3 regions of the Exiguobacterium sp. N4-1P genome follow, and region 1 is predicted to be linked to each of the others. Evidence: predicted binding sites of a transcription regulator. Region 1 holds the regulator's gene; each other region holds the start of a gene.
What was found. The regulator LexA, encoded in region 1, represses DNA repair genes until DNA is damaged. The targets are predictions, from matches to a motif close to CGAACATATGTTCG.
Positions count from the first base shown of each region.

Region 1 (5,149 bases):
GGACTTCTGGCAACATCGATTTAGGGACTGTCAGGATTTCAAGTAACTCGTCATCCCATTGTTGTTCGTAAATGTTGTACATGAGTGTCCGTGAGGCATTCGTGTAGTCTGTGATATGTGTTTTTCCACCTGAGAGCTTCCAGACGAGCCACGTATCGATTGTACCGAAGAGCAGTTCCCCGTTCTCTGCTTGCTCACGTGCACCATCGACGTTATCTAGAATCCATTTGACTTTTGTTCCTGAGAAGTAGGCATCGATGAGTAAGCCAGTTTTATCGCGGAATTTTTGATTGAGTCCTTGTTCTTTTAGCTCATCACAAATGTCGGCCGTTTGACGCGATTGCCAGACAAGGGCATGATAAACTGGTTTTCCCGTTTCCTTGTTCCAGACGACTGTCGTTTCACGTTGGTTCGTAATTCCGATGCTCGCGATTTGACTCGGTTTGATGTCAGCCGTTCCGAGTGCATCCGCCATGACTGCTAAAATCGAACCCCAGATTTCATTTGCATCATGCTCGACCCAGCCTGGTTGTGGGAAGTATTGTTTGAATTCACGTTGAGCAGAGTTGACGATTTGACCATCATGATCGAAAATGATGGCGCGTGAGCTTGTCGTTCCTTGGTCGAGTGCTAAAATATACTTGTTTTCCATCTGTGAGTCCCCCTTGAATAGTTAAGATACCTAATGCTCAATCAAAATAGCAGTTGATAGATGAAGACGGCGATTGCGCCTCCGATGATTGGTCCGACAATCGGAATCCATGAGTAACCCCAGTCTGATGATCCCTTACCCGGAATCGGTAAGATCGCGTGGGCGATACGTGGACCAAGGTCACGGGCAGGGTTGATTGCATAACCCGTCGTACCACCGAGCGAAAGACCGATGACGACTACGAGGAGACCGACGATCAATGGATTGAGTCCGTCTGCAAACGTATTCGCTCCAAGCGCCAAGATACCAAAGACGAGAACGAATGTCCCGATGATCTCAGATACTAAGTTTGATCCCGTATGACGGATTGCTGGACCTGTCGCGAAGACACCGAGTTTTGCGGCTTGATCTTCTGTCGCTTCAAAATGTTTCATGTAATGAAGCCAAACGAGTACTGCGCCAAGGAATGCTCCGACAAGTTGAGCAGCGATATAGATAGGTACATCTGCCCACGGTAAGTCAGAATTGAGCGCGAGCGACAAAGTAACCGCTGGGTTCAAGTGGGCACCACTGGATGCCGCGACGTAAACACCGGTCATAACGGCGAGACCCCAAGCGAGCGTGATGACAATCCAGCCACCATTTTCAGACTTGGTTTTCTTCAGAACGACACCGGCGACGACGCCATCCCCGAGTAGGACGAGAATCAATGTTCCCATCATCTCACTAATAAAATTACTCATGCAAAAACCCTCCCTTTGGATTAAAGCGAATAATGCCTTTCTATTTAAACCTAACCCGAATTGATAACGTTTTCAATACAAATAATTGAAATATAGGAATCGAAATTTTCAATATTTAGGTTTAAAAAAATTAGAATTGGATAATAAAAAGACTTTTTCCATGATTGAATGGAAAAAGTCAGGATCGACGTTTTTTTCGTTTCTTTTTAGGGCGGAACCAACTACTCGTATGATCAAGGATGATATGAATCGTACTTGCGGTCATCACACCGATAATAAAAGCAGGCATGACGTCAATCAATGAGTCGACCGTGCTTGCTTGGATGATTTCACTATAGAAGGCTAAAAAGAGTAGCGGAATCAATAAAGCGGCACTGTAGAGTAGGCGGATGACATCTCCGATGATTAAGCCATGCGACCAGATGGAGCGGTGCGGCATAATTTTAACGTATGGCATCCAAAGGACACGCAAAGGGCCAAAACGATAGTAAGGTTCCGATTTTAAGTCTAAGTCGGGCGAAAGCCATAAGGTCCCGACGGCGATTCCGACAGCGGTCGGGAGCCAATCCGTTTGGTTCGTTGCGACCGAATAAACAACATATCCCGTTAGGGCAACGGAGTTGACCGTATCATGTACATTTCCAGAAGGCATGAAAAAAGACCAGCTTAGCTGGTCCCTCTCTTAGTGAATCGTCCGGTAAACGCCGATGACCTTGCCAAGAATCGACACGTTATCGAAATACATCGGGTCCATCGAGTCATTTTCTGGTTGAAGACGTACCTGTTGATCTTCTAAGAAGAACCGTTTGACTGTCGCTTCACTATCTTCGGTCATCGCAACGACAATCTCCCCGTTTTCTGCTGTGTTTTGTTGACGCACGATAACACGATCGCCATCAAGAATACCTGCATTAATCATCGATTCGCCATCAATCGTCAACATAAAGACGGTTTCATTTCCTACATAATGTGCAGGGAGTGGGAAATGCTCTTCTATGTTTTCAATCGCAGTGATCGGAAGTCCGGCAGTTACCTTGCCGATAACGGGGACATGGACGATCGCTTCGTTGATTTCTTCAGGTTTATCAAGCAATATTTCAATCGCGCGTGGTTTCGTCGGGTCACGGCGAATCAGTCCACGTTTTTCTAGACGATCCAAATGACCGTGTACCGTTGAGCTTGAAGCAAGACCAACAGCTTCACCAATTTCGCGAACTGAAGGTGGATAGCCCTTTAACTTCACTTCAGCGATGATGTAGTCAAGGATTTCTTGTTGACGTTTAGACATTTTCCGCATACGAATTGCCACCTCTTTCCGGATTGGTTTTTTTAGGATTTAGGAATATATGTTTCTAGAATTACTATAACATAGAACAAATGAGCGCACAAACAATTGTTCGATGTTTTTGTGTTGACCGAACACTGGTTCTGTGTTTATTATAGATTATGCGAACAATTGTTCCGAGAACATTTATTCTAATAACCTATTTGGAGGGATTCATGATGATTCATTCTATTCGTACTCATGCCTTTTCAATTCTGTTTTATACGCTCAGTTTTGCTTTCATTCTTTTTCTTTTAACACCACGACCAGATGAAAAGGTACACCAATTACTCACGGCGTCAGTCACGGTTGATGAGAACGTAACGGTCGAACAAGTTGCAGAAGTCTACAATGATGGTTCGATGACGAACCAGGAATACATCGACTGGCTGATCAAGAACAATGAGCTCGAAACAAAACATGTCATTTCGAAAGACAAAATCGTTGTACCAATCGCACAACAATGACAGAATATAAAAGTTGTTGAATGAACGAACAGGGGTGTGAGGTACGATGAAAGTAGTAATCTACTGTCGCGTCTCGACGGAAAAAGAAGCACAAGAGAGCTCACTGGAGCGGCAAAGAGCAGAACTGTCGGGACTCGCTTTAACAAAAGGATTTGAAATCATAGATATCATCGTCGAAAAAGAAAGTGGCTATGATGTAGAGCGAGAAGGGATGTTAACCGTTCTTGATTATGTAACGCGTCATCTGGTGGAAGCGGTGCTCGTGACGGACGATACACGAATCGGACGAGGAAACGCCAAAATCGCGATTTTGCATACGTTCAAAAAACATGATGTCCAGTTGATGACGATGGAGTCAGACGGTGAATACCAACTGGCGGATGCGGAAGCAATGGTCCTCGAGATCGTTTCACTCGTTGAGGAATACCAGCGTAAGCTCCACAATGCAAAAATCGCACGCGGTATGCGACGGGCTGTCGATAATGGTTTTAGACCCGAACAAAATCTTAATCGGCAAGGCGAGAATGCCGGCCGCAGTCGAAAGGAAGTCCCGATTGAAGAAATCGTTCGATTACGTGAACTTGGTTTGACGTTTGCTGACATCGCGACGACCTTACGCGGCATGGGGCATGATATTTCGAAAGCGACGGTCAACCGGCGTTATCTTGAATATAAAGAAGTTGTCCAGTCTTATGAATGAAAGCAGGTGTTGTGTCATCTTGACGCGACAAACTTGCTTTTTTTTTTCGGGTCTTTTACAGTAAGGTTACTATTAAAGTGCTCCGCGTTGAGTCAAAGAGAAAGAGGGATATTATGTTATCACAAGAACAACTCGATCGAATTAATGAACTTGCTAATAAATCAAAAGTCGAACCGTTAACGGAAGCTGAGACGGCGGAACAAAAAGAATTAAGAACGGCCTATTTAGAAGCATTTCGTGGTTCGTTCAAAAATCAAATGATGGGTATCAAAATCGTTGATGAAGAAGGAACGGATGTTACGCCTGAAAAATTGAAGCAAGCACAAGAAGAAGAACGCAATAAACAGTAAGCAAGTTTTGTATGAACGAAAGCTGCGTCGCTCAATCCGTGAGCGAGGTAGCTTTTTTAATGGGAAAATCAGTAATGTGTATCATGAAAGTCGCTTGAAAAGGGCAATAGAGAGCGCATTCATTTTAATGTGACATACTATTTAGAAAAGTTGTATCACATTTCTGTGTGTGCTAAAATGATATAGAATTTGTGAAAAAGAGAGAGGATGATTGTTTTGACGAACATGACAACAGTAGAATTATTAGCAGTAAATACGATTCGTACCTTATCAATTGATGCAGTACAAAAAGCGAACTCGGGCCACCCGGGAATGCCGATGGGTGCAGCACCGATGGCATTTACATTATGGGCGGATCATATGAACCACAACCCTAAAAATCCAGAATGGTTTAACCGTGACCGTTTTGTACTTTCAGCAGGACACGGTTCAATGCTTCTCTACTCACTCCTCCATTTATCAGGATACGACCTCGCGATGGATGACTTGAAGTCATTCCGTCAATGGAACTCAAAAACACCGGGTCACCCGGAATACCGTCACACAGCAGGTGTCGATGCGACGACTGGTCCACTCGGACAAGGCATCGCGATGGCTGTCGGGATGGCGATGGCAGAACGTCACCTCGAAGCCAAATACAACCGTGACGACTTAAACGTCGTCGATCACTTCACGTATGGAATTTGCGGAGACGGTGATTTAATGGAAGGTGTCTCTGCAGAAGCGGCTTCACTCGCAGGACATTTAGGTCTTGGTAAACTCGTCGTCCTGTATGATTCAAACGACATCTCGTTAGATGGTGACTTGGACAAGTCATTCTCTGAAAACGTCCAACAACGTTTTGAAGCATACAACTGGCAAGTCATCCGTGTTGAAGATGGAACGGATATCGATTCGATTTCAAAAGCACTCG
Region 1 is NZ_CP022236.1:1,086,553-1,091,701, forward strand. Features, by position in the region: gene glpK (glycerol kinase GlpK) at 1-652, opposite strand, end outside; gene A0126_RS05505 (MIP/aquaporin family protein) at 694-1,395, opposite strand; gene A0126_RS05510 (metal-binding protein) at 1,574-2,047, opposite strand; gene lexA (transcriptional repressor LexA) at 2,078-2,692, opposite strand; gene A0126_RS05520 (cell division suppressor protein YneA) at 2,899-3,186, shown strand; gene A0126_RS05525 (YneB family resolvase-like protein) at 3,233-3,886, shown strand; gene A0126_RS05530 (DUF896 domain-containing protein) at 4,000-4,236, shown strand; gene tkt (transketolase) at 4,444-5,149, shown strand, end outside.

Region 2 (5,149 bases), on a different contig from region 1:
TTAAAATCTTGCTTTGATTGATGCGAAATATGTCTTTCAGAATAAATTATGAAATCCCCTTCCGGACAATAGACGGGCGGCGTCATTCAGATGATGCATAAGGCACGTGTGAACGTGTCCTCCGCTCGCGAAAACCTTATTGACCACGTGTCGACACCAAAGCAAAACGCTAGGACCGGTCGTGGTTTGGACTGGTAGCGCATCGATTCTCTCTCTTTTCTTATAATAAAACTTGCTTACTGACAGTGTTATTGGTGTGCACAACCATGAAAATATACTTGAGTACAACCATACGCGAGTACATGTACTTACGACATCATGTAAATAGTTTTCCTTCGGTCGGGAATCGTTCCAGGAACAACTCATAGTTTTCCTTCGAATAAAGGTCGAGGACGATATCCGTGATTTCATCGTACTCTTCCGGAAGGTCATGGTGATGGCGGTCTTCTCGATATCCGATGGCGACGCTACCTTCTTCAATTTTCTTAACGGTCGGGTGACCGAGATACGATAGGTCGGGTGAAGACGAATCATTTTGATAGACGATGAGGCAATGTACGCTATTGTCACCGATCCAGAAGTTCTCGATATATTTAATATCACCGGGGACCAAATACCAGAAATGCTGCCATTCACTCGTTGGGAATAATCGTTGCCCGACATGTTTTTTAATTGGTTCGATCAAGAGTTCCGCGACGGGCAACATTTTGATGTTCGACTGAGTTGTTTCATATACTTTGATCTTGTCCTGCATCTTCTTGATTTTTTTCTTCAGGCGACGAATTTCCTTGTTCATCAGATCCATGACGACCCGTGATTGCATATATTCGTTTTGATATTGTTCACGACCTTTTTGATTGTTCGTCTCAGGCATGCTAATATCCCCTTTACAGTTTTGACTCGTTCATCGTACCTAAAAAAATCAATCTTGGCGAGTTGTGACAGGTGTAGATTTATATAGATCGGATAGGGTCTGTTATTGATTGTATACAGTAGCTATCGCGCGCTCTATTGATGTGTACAAACATACGTGAGTATATATGTACATGTATGATTATATGTTTGTATGGAGTATGAATGTTTACGTGCGAGTATTTGTTTACTTTGAATGTGTTCAAAAAGTAACTTGGAGCGAAGTGGGGGGGACTTCTCGGATTTACTCCTCGTCGATCCGGAAGAAGTGATTTCGATCACTTTGCTCGGTCACTTGCTGGTTAAAGTAATAGTGGAATGTCTCCCGTTCGTAGACCTCGGACTTCGCGTCACAGGAATATTCGACGCCGTGACGACGGAGTAACAAGAGACCATAAGGATATTGCCGATGGAAATGGAGTTCCGTATCGCACTAGTCTTCCTGATGGGTCACGACACATTTTTTGATGAACCGATCAATCTTTCCTTCGAGCATCATGATATCACTTGCCAGGTTTGTTGAACTGTCTGATACGGGAATCCATCCTTCGTGAAATAAAGTAGATGATGATCCCGTCCATACTTGACGAGCGTTCCTTTCGTACTCAGATCAGTACTCATGACATGGATGAACTTCTTCAAGACGAATCAGAACGCTTGTGTAATATCTTGCTCGAGCGATGCGGGCGACGTGTCCGAAATAGTCAAAGAAATAACAATCGGTATAGACGCCGGTCAAGAACCACTGATCCGCTGATTCATAGGCGTACGATGCATTGAATCGTGCCGTTCGTCTTCGAATAGAAATGAAAATTCGGCATCTTCGAACCGCACCTCGAAGGTTTACTCCTCGACATCAATCACTAGAAGTGGTGCTTTCATAAGGAAACGATCGAGGAAGACTTCTAAACTCTTTTTCATGTCATCGCTGTCGAACTGGATGGAACGCTATACATTTGCTAGAGGACGACAGGACGGAAGTGAGACGGCAATTCATAGTATTCAAACAGGTTGATCATGTGGATGATGCGTTTCATTTGGGTTCTCCTTCCTTTTGCCAATACCGCTCAAATAACGCAGTGTGCCCGGTGTCATACATGGATGATGTTCTCCGAACTGGTAAAACAGTTCGGTTTGATCTTTCGCATAATCGAGATGATCCAGATCTTGTACTTCATGATATTTATAAAACAGCTGGTAACGGTATCTTCAGCAGGTTCATATGCTTGAGGTTGGCTCTGACTATACCCTTTTTTCGCAAATTGTATCGTGGTCGTGTGAAAGAGAACAAAAAAAGAACGATCCGAAGATCGTTTTGTCTCGTTTTATTTTTTGAACGATACGCTGTGAATCTCTTGTCCGTTCGAATCAAGAATCCGCATCGATTTGTAAGGTGCCTGAATACGATCCGCTTTCTTCGCTTTCGGACCCTGGTCCTCTATGAAGGTCATCGGATAAAAAACAGCCGGATCTTCGGAGCCGACGTTGCTGACGCCAAGATAATACACCCAGTTGTACCGGGTGTCGTAACAATAGAACATGACCTTAGCTGGTCCTCTTGTTTTTTCACCGATTTTTGGATTGGTCATCAATTCCACCATTAGACTGAAGAACATGATGCGGTACTCCATTTCTTCATACGTTTGCGGGTTCTTCTCTTTAAGAGAAGCGATCGTCAGCTCGCCTGATTTGATCATGGTGTTGATCTCAAGGTTTGTCCCTAAGTTAAAATAATGCAATCCAATCAAGTGAGGGAACTGCGCATACTTGAAATGAATCTGAAGCGGAGAGACTTTATTGTCAGTCTCGTAAATAAAGGTCTTGTTTGCGAAATGTTCTTCATACATTTCGAGTAGACCAAATAAAGTAACCTGATCAAAGAAGTCAGGACGATTTTTTAGTCGTTTCATCACGATTAATCTCCTTAGAATGAAGTCTACAAAAAAGAGTGACCCTCGAAAAAGGGTCACTCCCGAAAATTAATCGTACGGTACGACTGGACATTCTCCAGTGGGATGCTCCTGTGTATTATTTCTCAGCTTGTCCTTTGTAAAAACATAAAGACAAGTGTGCCCCCAGGCGGGTCCGGATAGTACCACGTATCCTTCATAAGTATATTACCCCTAATACGACTGTTAAAACAAGCAAATTCGCTCAGTTTATGTCCTTTTTCGACAGTTTTATGTCTAAATCGGACACTTTCGTAACGTATTGGCATCGGACGACTCCACTCGCTTCGAGGAGATGGTCGTGCACATCAGGCATATACTTAGAAGACTGTCGAGGCACCAATCAGCTGATCGAAGCGTACGATTTCTTCTTGGAAATTACTTTTTCGTAGTAAAATAGTGTCTTTTTCATAATTGAGTTTCTCAACATATGCGTTGAACTTATATTCGATTTCGGTGTGATGCGTGACAATACGGAGGAGCCCTCCGTTAAAGATTGCATCATTCAACACATTTTCGATTTGTGGATCCAATAGCTCGTCGTAATTCGGGACATCCAGTTGATGTACTTCCCGGTGATACTGTTTGAGCATCGCCTCGTGTTCAGGCATGAGAAATAATACCCATTTCAAGTTTCCGCGGTTGACGTATCGCGTCATTGTGAATCACTCCTCTAGGTTTCGAAAAATAAAGAACATTCGTTCCTAATTTATACCCCAGATTCGTGATCCGCAATTCTGCTCTTCGCAACGGGTACCACGTCGAGAATGGCGTCGGCACCGCGCTAACTTTGATGGGTCTGGTTGTTTTTATGCATGTTGGCTCAGCGGCACTCAGACGACGTCTCGTCCGTTTACAGCCGATTAGAGTGCGATATTGCACCCATTTTGATAGAATTTTGCAGGAATTCGCTCGTTTTCGCTCGATTTCTGCACGTTCAGGAAAAAATGATGATTGTTATTGCGTTGAATGGCTTCGCTGCAGTCGTATGATCAAGACGAACTGAGCAGGTCTCCTTCTCGTGAAACGATGGTGACATTAAAATATATAGGAAAAATAGGAGATTTTTTTAACAACAATTTTAATTTTTTTGATTTTCATAAGCATACGCCAACGTTGATGAAGCGGAAGGGCACTTTCGTACGCCTTCACTCATTCAATTATGGGGCTGCAACATGCCTAGTAACAAGCATAACTGACCTTACTGACAAGCATAATTTTAAAATAGTGCGTTGAATTGGAGTAGCAGCAGGTGACCTACCTGATGCCGATGATAATACATGTGTTTTATTCTACTACATACGATAATTTTTGTGATGTCGATAAACGTCTTCCGAACAAATATCGGAATGCGTCAAACAGCGGAATCACGCTGTGCCAAGCTGTCATCGTACGGACGAATTGATTCGTTTCAAAGTAAAACAAATACTCCATTCGAGGCGTATTAATTGAATCCTTTAATCGTTCCCCTGAAGAATCCCTCCATGTGTACATCATAGATTAAATTATGACAGGTTTGCGACCGAAGTTCGACTCACTGATGAACTACATCTAGTAAACGAGGGGTAATCCTTACTGTGTTTCGTTGGTATTGCTGGCGTCATAAAAAAACGACATACCCGGTGAGACCGAACATCCTCAACGTGAGTTACCGCTTGCATATGATTCCCCGAACAGTGTATATAGAAAAGGAATCTGCACGAAAGGTGACATGATGGTGGAATTTGCTACCGGCCAGCTGAACCGGTAGCGCCTCCACAAGAGATATTTCGAGCATATATGAGAACTGTGACCGCGAATGGCTCGAAATGCGATTCACAGTGTAAGAGATGTATGATTGTGACGAAATCGAAGAATCCCGATTTGTAGCAAAGTGGCTCCGCGGCTTTAACGAATCCGTTTAGTGGTGTTCGCTGCTTGTTCGTCAGCCGATCAGGTGCGATTCACATTTCGAAGCGAATGCAAATGCCGAACTGGGAACTCGAAATAAAAGACCGCCGCGTGACCAAAATGGCTTGTCACCCCCGATACTTCCTCATCGAAACCATTAGAGGTTTCAAAGTCAATATACTTCGCAAACTTTATGAATATTCCGCTCAGATGTCCGAGCAGTCGGGAAAAGGTGTCTGATAATGATCCAGAAACGCACGCCCTTTTCTTCCCTGTATTCTATGCGGCGCCATCCGAAAATTTTTTTACATGATATCTATTTTTGAAAATGATTGGAGTTATAAGGAGGGGCGACGTCCTTTTTGATGTATGCTCTCCTCATGTACGTCATTGTGTCA
Region 2 is NZ_CP022239.1:27,491-32,639, reverse strand. Features, by position in the region: gene A0126_RS18830 (hypothetical protein) at 317-874, opposite strand; gene A0126_RS19325 (hypothetical protein) at 1,127-1,297, shown strand; gene A0126_RS18820 (PBECR4 domain-containing protein) at 2,238-2,822, opposite strand; gene A0126_RS18815 (YolD-like family protein) at 3,182-3,520, opposite strand.
Region 2: A0126_RS18815 (YolD-like family protein) is a predicted target of LexA. The motif match lies at 3,553-3,566, and genes of this name have one in related genera.

Region 3 (5,149 bases), 820 kb from region 1:
AGGGATGTTGAGAAAACAGACGGGTGTGCTTAAGTGAAAGGAGTGCGGCATGAAAAAACGAATGTACCTTGCATTACCGCTAGCGACCCTGTTACTGACGGGATGTGCGAGCGACGAGGAGACAGTTTCTTCGACAGACACGAAGACGGAGGAACGTGCTCCAAAAGAAGAGACGCCGCAGACGAGCGACGTCAAAGAACCGACAGCGGACATCGTTAAAGAAGACGCGAAACAGGAGACGCCTCCTGCAGAGCCGGTTGCTAAAGAGACGACCGAAAAAAAATCAGACACGACAACGGATCAAAAAGAAACAGAAGACAAGCCCTCGGTCACGGCGTCCAGCAATGATCCGTTCACCGGATACAAACAGATTCAAGTCGATGGCGGCGACCAGTCCGGAGACCGTCAGGCGAACGTCGTCGTCGATATCGGGTTCGGGGACCGTGAATACTGGGCATTTACGAACAAGCATGGACAACTCGTCAAAGTCATCGCCAAAAAAATCACCTTACAAAATGATAAAACGGAAGACGTGACGTCAGCCGGTCGCTACTATCATGATGAAGCGAAGGTTCCGGGTGTCGAACACCGTGATCTTGATGAAGGACATGTCATCGCCGATTCGCTTGGCGGTGTCTCGAACGCCTACAACATCACGCCGCAGGACAGCACGCTCAATCGCCACGGCGATCAAGCCTACATGGAAGATACTATCCGTAAAGCCGGTGGTGCGACGAATTTCGAAGCGATCATCCGCTATGAAACGACGAAAACACAAATTCCTTCGAGTTATCAGTACACGTACACAATCAAAGGCAACGTCATCGTCGACAAGTTCGATAACATCAACCCGGATGGTGTCAACGCGTCGCTCGGTCTGACCGAGAGTCCGGAAAGTAAACCGAAGGCTGAACCAAAGGCAGCGCCAAAAGCAACACCAAAAGCTGAACCGAAGGCGAAAACGCCTGCCGCTTCGACACCAAGCACGACGCCGGAAACGGGCGGTGACGTCTCAAGCGTCGATGCGAACGGAAACGGACAAGTCACGATCCAGGAAGCGAAGGATGCCGGTTTCAGCATGCCGATCCGGAGTGACCACTGGCTCTATCCGTACATGCGGGACAACGATCACGACGGCATGGTCGGTGAATGACAACACGAAAAAGGCAGGCTCCGCGGAGCTGCCTTTTTTTAATTATGTGTCACATCATAACCGACGACTTTGTTGCGCCCCGTCTGTTTTGCCTGATACAGCGCCTGATCGGCTTTTTGGACGACTTCGAACGCCGTCTTGGCTTGATCGGACGATGCGACACCCATCGAAAGCGTGACATGGAAAGCCGGATACGGTTTGAAGATGAAGTGTTGATCGGCGCACGCCGTCCGGATCCGTTCCCCGAGTCGCTCCGCTTCACGGTGCGAGATATCCGGCAGGACGACGACGAATTCCTCGCCGCCATACCGGGTGACGAGTCCCGTTTCCGGACAAAACGTCGTCAACAGATGACTGAGTTGCCGTAAGACGACATCCCCGCCATCATGTCCGTATTCGTCATTGACCGACTTGAAGAAGTCGATATCGACAATCAGGACCGAGAAGGCATACCCGTGTTTGTCATAGTCGGCCAATGTCTCATCGAGTTTCCGCCGATTGGCGAGATTCGTCAGACTGTCCGTCAAGGCAAGCTCCTGCTGGGCTTGGACGAACTGGAAATGTTTCCGTAACTCCTGCAGGAAACGAAACGTCACGTACCCTCCGAGAAGATTGAAGATGATGTAGACGAATGACATCTCGAAAAACCGAATGAACGTATCCGTCAACAAGTACAGGGCCGGTAAGCTGTAGCCGATTCCGATGCTCAGTAGGACAAGGTAGTCTTTGAACGTCTGGGCAGCAAAGCGACGGTAAATACTTGCCGTGACGAGTAAAGCAAGACAAATCAGCGTCGCGAGAATCAAACCTTGGTAGACACCGGGTGGCGTGACGAGAAAGCGGGCCCCGATGACGGCGACCGTCGTCAATGCGCCACTGATCCAGCCGCCGTAATAATACGCCGTGACGAGCGCGACGAGTCGTAAGTCAATCTTTGCCCCGTCGTAGGAGATACTGTTTAAGACGAGCAGTGCACCGATCACGCTTGCAATCAATCCGACGGCAAGCCGGATCCGGATTGAGGAGTGCGGTGAAATGCGTTTGATGTTGCGCATCGGTAAGAAAGCGAACAGCAGGGACGTAATCAAAAGGGAAAAGTTTAATAGAAACTGGTTGAATTGACTCAACACGACGATCGACATCCCTTCAAAAAATAGCTTTTTCTGTCTATATCTTCTTTATCGTCTTACCGGCACCCTTTTTCTAGCCGTTTTGCAGGTTTTCCATTTTCTTAAAGGGGAATCATTATGACAGATGCATCTGTTAATTCGTAAAAGGGGGAACTACCTGTGGACATGAACGAAGAAAAACGAAAAAGTAAAATGCCTTTCTTCATCGGGCTCGTCATCGTCATCTTTTTAATCGTCGCCGCTGCGTTAATCATCTACGTCACGTCTGAACCGAAAGAGGAAACGCAACAGCTCCTCCAACTGACGGTGAGCCAAATCACGCCGTACTTACCACTTGCCGGCTAACGACACCTTACTTTTTTTCAACCAAAAGGGCAGACCGATTTTCTTCGGACTGCCCTTTCCTTCTGCCTACATGACATACCGCGCCTCTTTCTTATCGATGATATTGCGGACCCGGTTTTCAGTCACCCCGTACACGAGCGCAAGCTTTCGAATCGACGCTTCGCCCGTCCGGTAGCGCCGCCGGATCTCCCGAATCTGCCACGCCGACAATTCGACATGGTCCGTCAACAGCAGATCGAATTCAGCGAGTAAGGAAGCATAGGCTTGGCTTGGCGAAGGCTTGACGGACAGATTATCAATCTGGTCATTCAAGCGGTCACCGTCCGCCCGCACGAGACGTTCCTGGCAGGCAGTCGGGTCAAGAAACGCCCGGGCGACGAGTTCACCGACGTAAAACCGTTCACCACGCCCCTGCTGATACAGCGTCACTTTCCGGTAGCCGTCCTGATTGATTCGCGGACGCAGGACGACACCCGTGCGCCGCTGTTTGACGCCACGGCTTGTCTCGACAATCCGGTCGAGCGAACGGACATTTCCCGACGTCGACACTTGATAACTCCCTTCATATCCTTGTACCATCTTCCAATGTTCCATCTGCCCGAACACCCTCCATTCGTTGTGACACGCCATCCGTTGTTATCTCCATTATATCATTTTACGAACAAACGTTCTAACTCCAACATGCTGAACCGGTATGGTAATCTAACAAAAAAAGGAAACGGGGTCTTTTGATGAAATTTGTTTTATTGCTCGGTCCGCAGGCGGTCGGAAAAATGACGATCGGTCAGGAACTCGAACGGTTGACCGGGATGAAGTTGTTTCATAACCACCAGACAATCGATTTGCTGTTGCCCTATTTCGACTTTACAAAGCCCGCCCATCACAGGCTGAAGGACTTGATCCGCCGGGAGATGTTCAAGGAGATGGCGGTCAGTGATCTCGAAGGTGTCCTCTTCACGTTCCTCTGCCTGTTCGGGGTCGAGGGCGGGGGAATCGAATTCATCGAGGAGACGGTCGCGTTGTTTGAAGAGGCGGGTTCCGACGTCTATATCGTCGAACTCGAAGCATCCGTCGCGACTCGTCTCACGCGGAATACGACGGAAAACCGCCTCACCCATAAGTTTACGAAACGGGATCTCGCCGCTTCCGAAAACGACTTGCTCGAGACGGCAGACGGCTACCGGACGTCCTCCCTGCCAGGAGAACTGCCGTACCCGAACTACTTCCGCCTGGATACGGAAGGACGCTCTGCCGCTGCAAGTGCCGAAGCAATCTGTGCCCGCTTCGGCTGGTCTTACACACCCGTCAGGTAACGTCATGAAAGGGGAATGCCGCTTGAAGTCGCACCGGAACGAATACCACTCTCTGATCCTGACTTTCATCCTCTTGATTGTCAGCATCCTGCTGTTCTTCGGGCTGAACGGACGGACGTTCCCGAATATGAGCCTTTGGGTCCCGATCAGTCTGTATTCGCTCGTCGGCGTCGGCTATGTGATGTCACTCCTGATTGCGCTCCGGTTGAAAAACACTGTCATCAAGACCTTCAGCCTGCTTGCCACTCTGATGCTGTTGCTCCCGCTCGTGATTTGGGTTTATCTCCTGCTGCTCGCGAACGGCATCTCGGAACCTTAAAAAAAGAGGACAAGCCGTTCGCAGTCTGCGACGCGGATTGTCCTCTTTTTCGTTTAGTGCGTCAAGGCTAACGAAAATCCGTCATCCGTTCTCTCAAATCCACTCTTCTCCCAAACGACGGCTTCCCCGCCTCTGCCCGTCACGGACGGTAACAATAATGTCCGTGCCAGATACGCCGTGATGACCCTCAAGGCTTCTTCAACGTAGCCGGCGGCGTCAGACGGATCGATTGCGTCATAGCTGAGTTGCTGACCGGCTAACTGCATCGTCGCAACCTGTTGGTGCTCGTCCCGCAGCTCCAATGTCCAAACACAGCCGTCTGTCGTATCCACCGCTTCGATGTGTAAGCGGGACGTCGTAAAGTCAGGATGGCGTCCGTTCATCTTCATTCCTCCCCTGTCACGTCAAACGTTGCCGTTGCGTAAGCTTGCCCATTAATCAAGATGGTCACACGATGCGTCCCCGGATAGTGGACACGTGTCGTCAAGTTACGAAACGATTGCCTCTTCGTGAATGTCTCCCGCTCACGGACGAGCCGTTCACTGATTCGGAAGACCTTCCGACTCGTTTTCCGCTTTTTGAAATAGTCAATCGCATATTCAATCCGCAGGACTTGCGGTTCCGTCGTCGCGAGGCTAAACGTAAATGACAGCTCGCCCCCGATCGGCAGCGACGGTGTCACCGTCAAATCATCGACCGTGACCGTGCCGCGTGTCACGAGACCAAATGCCTTTAGGACGTCAGGGTGTCCTTGTTTCAGCAACGTCCGCGAAGCATGACGTAACACCCAGTCCGTCTGCGGATTGTTTCCGAGCTGATCGAGTCGTTCAATCACAAGTTCCGGGTGCGTCTTCGTGATGTCGTTCAAGTGATTGGCGACACTCTTGCG
Region 3 is NZ_CP022236.1:268,214-273,362, reverse strand. Features, by position in the region: gene A0126_RS01530 (DNA/RNA non-specific endonuclease) at 50-1,153, shown strand; gene A0126_RS01525 (GGDEF domain-containing protein) at 1,192-2,283, opposite strand; gene A0126_RS01520 (hypothetical protein) at 2,449-2,628, shown strand; gene A0126_RS01515 (NUMOD4 domain-containing protein) at 2,695-3,222, opposite strand; gene A0126_RS01510 (DEAD/DEAH box helicase family protein) at 3,360-3,941, shown strand; gene A0126_RS01505 (hypothetical protein) at 3,889-4,260, shown strand; gene A0126_RS01500 (hypothetical protein) at 4,314-4,643, opposite strand; gene A0126_RS01495 (DNA alkylation repair protein) at 4,646-5,149, opposite strand, start outside.
Region 3: A0126_RS01515 (NUMOD4 domain-containing protein) is a predicted target of LexA. The motif match lies at 3,287-3,300, and genes of this name have one in related genera.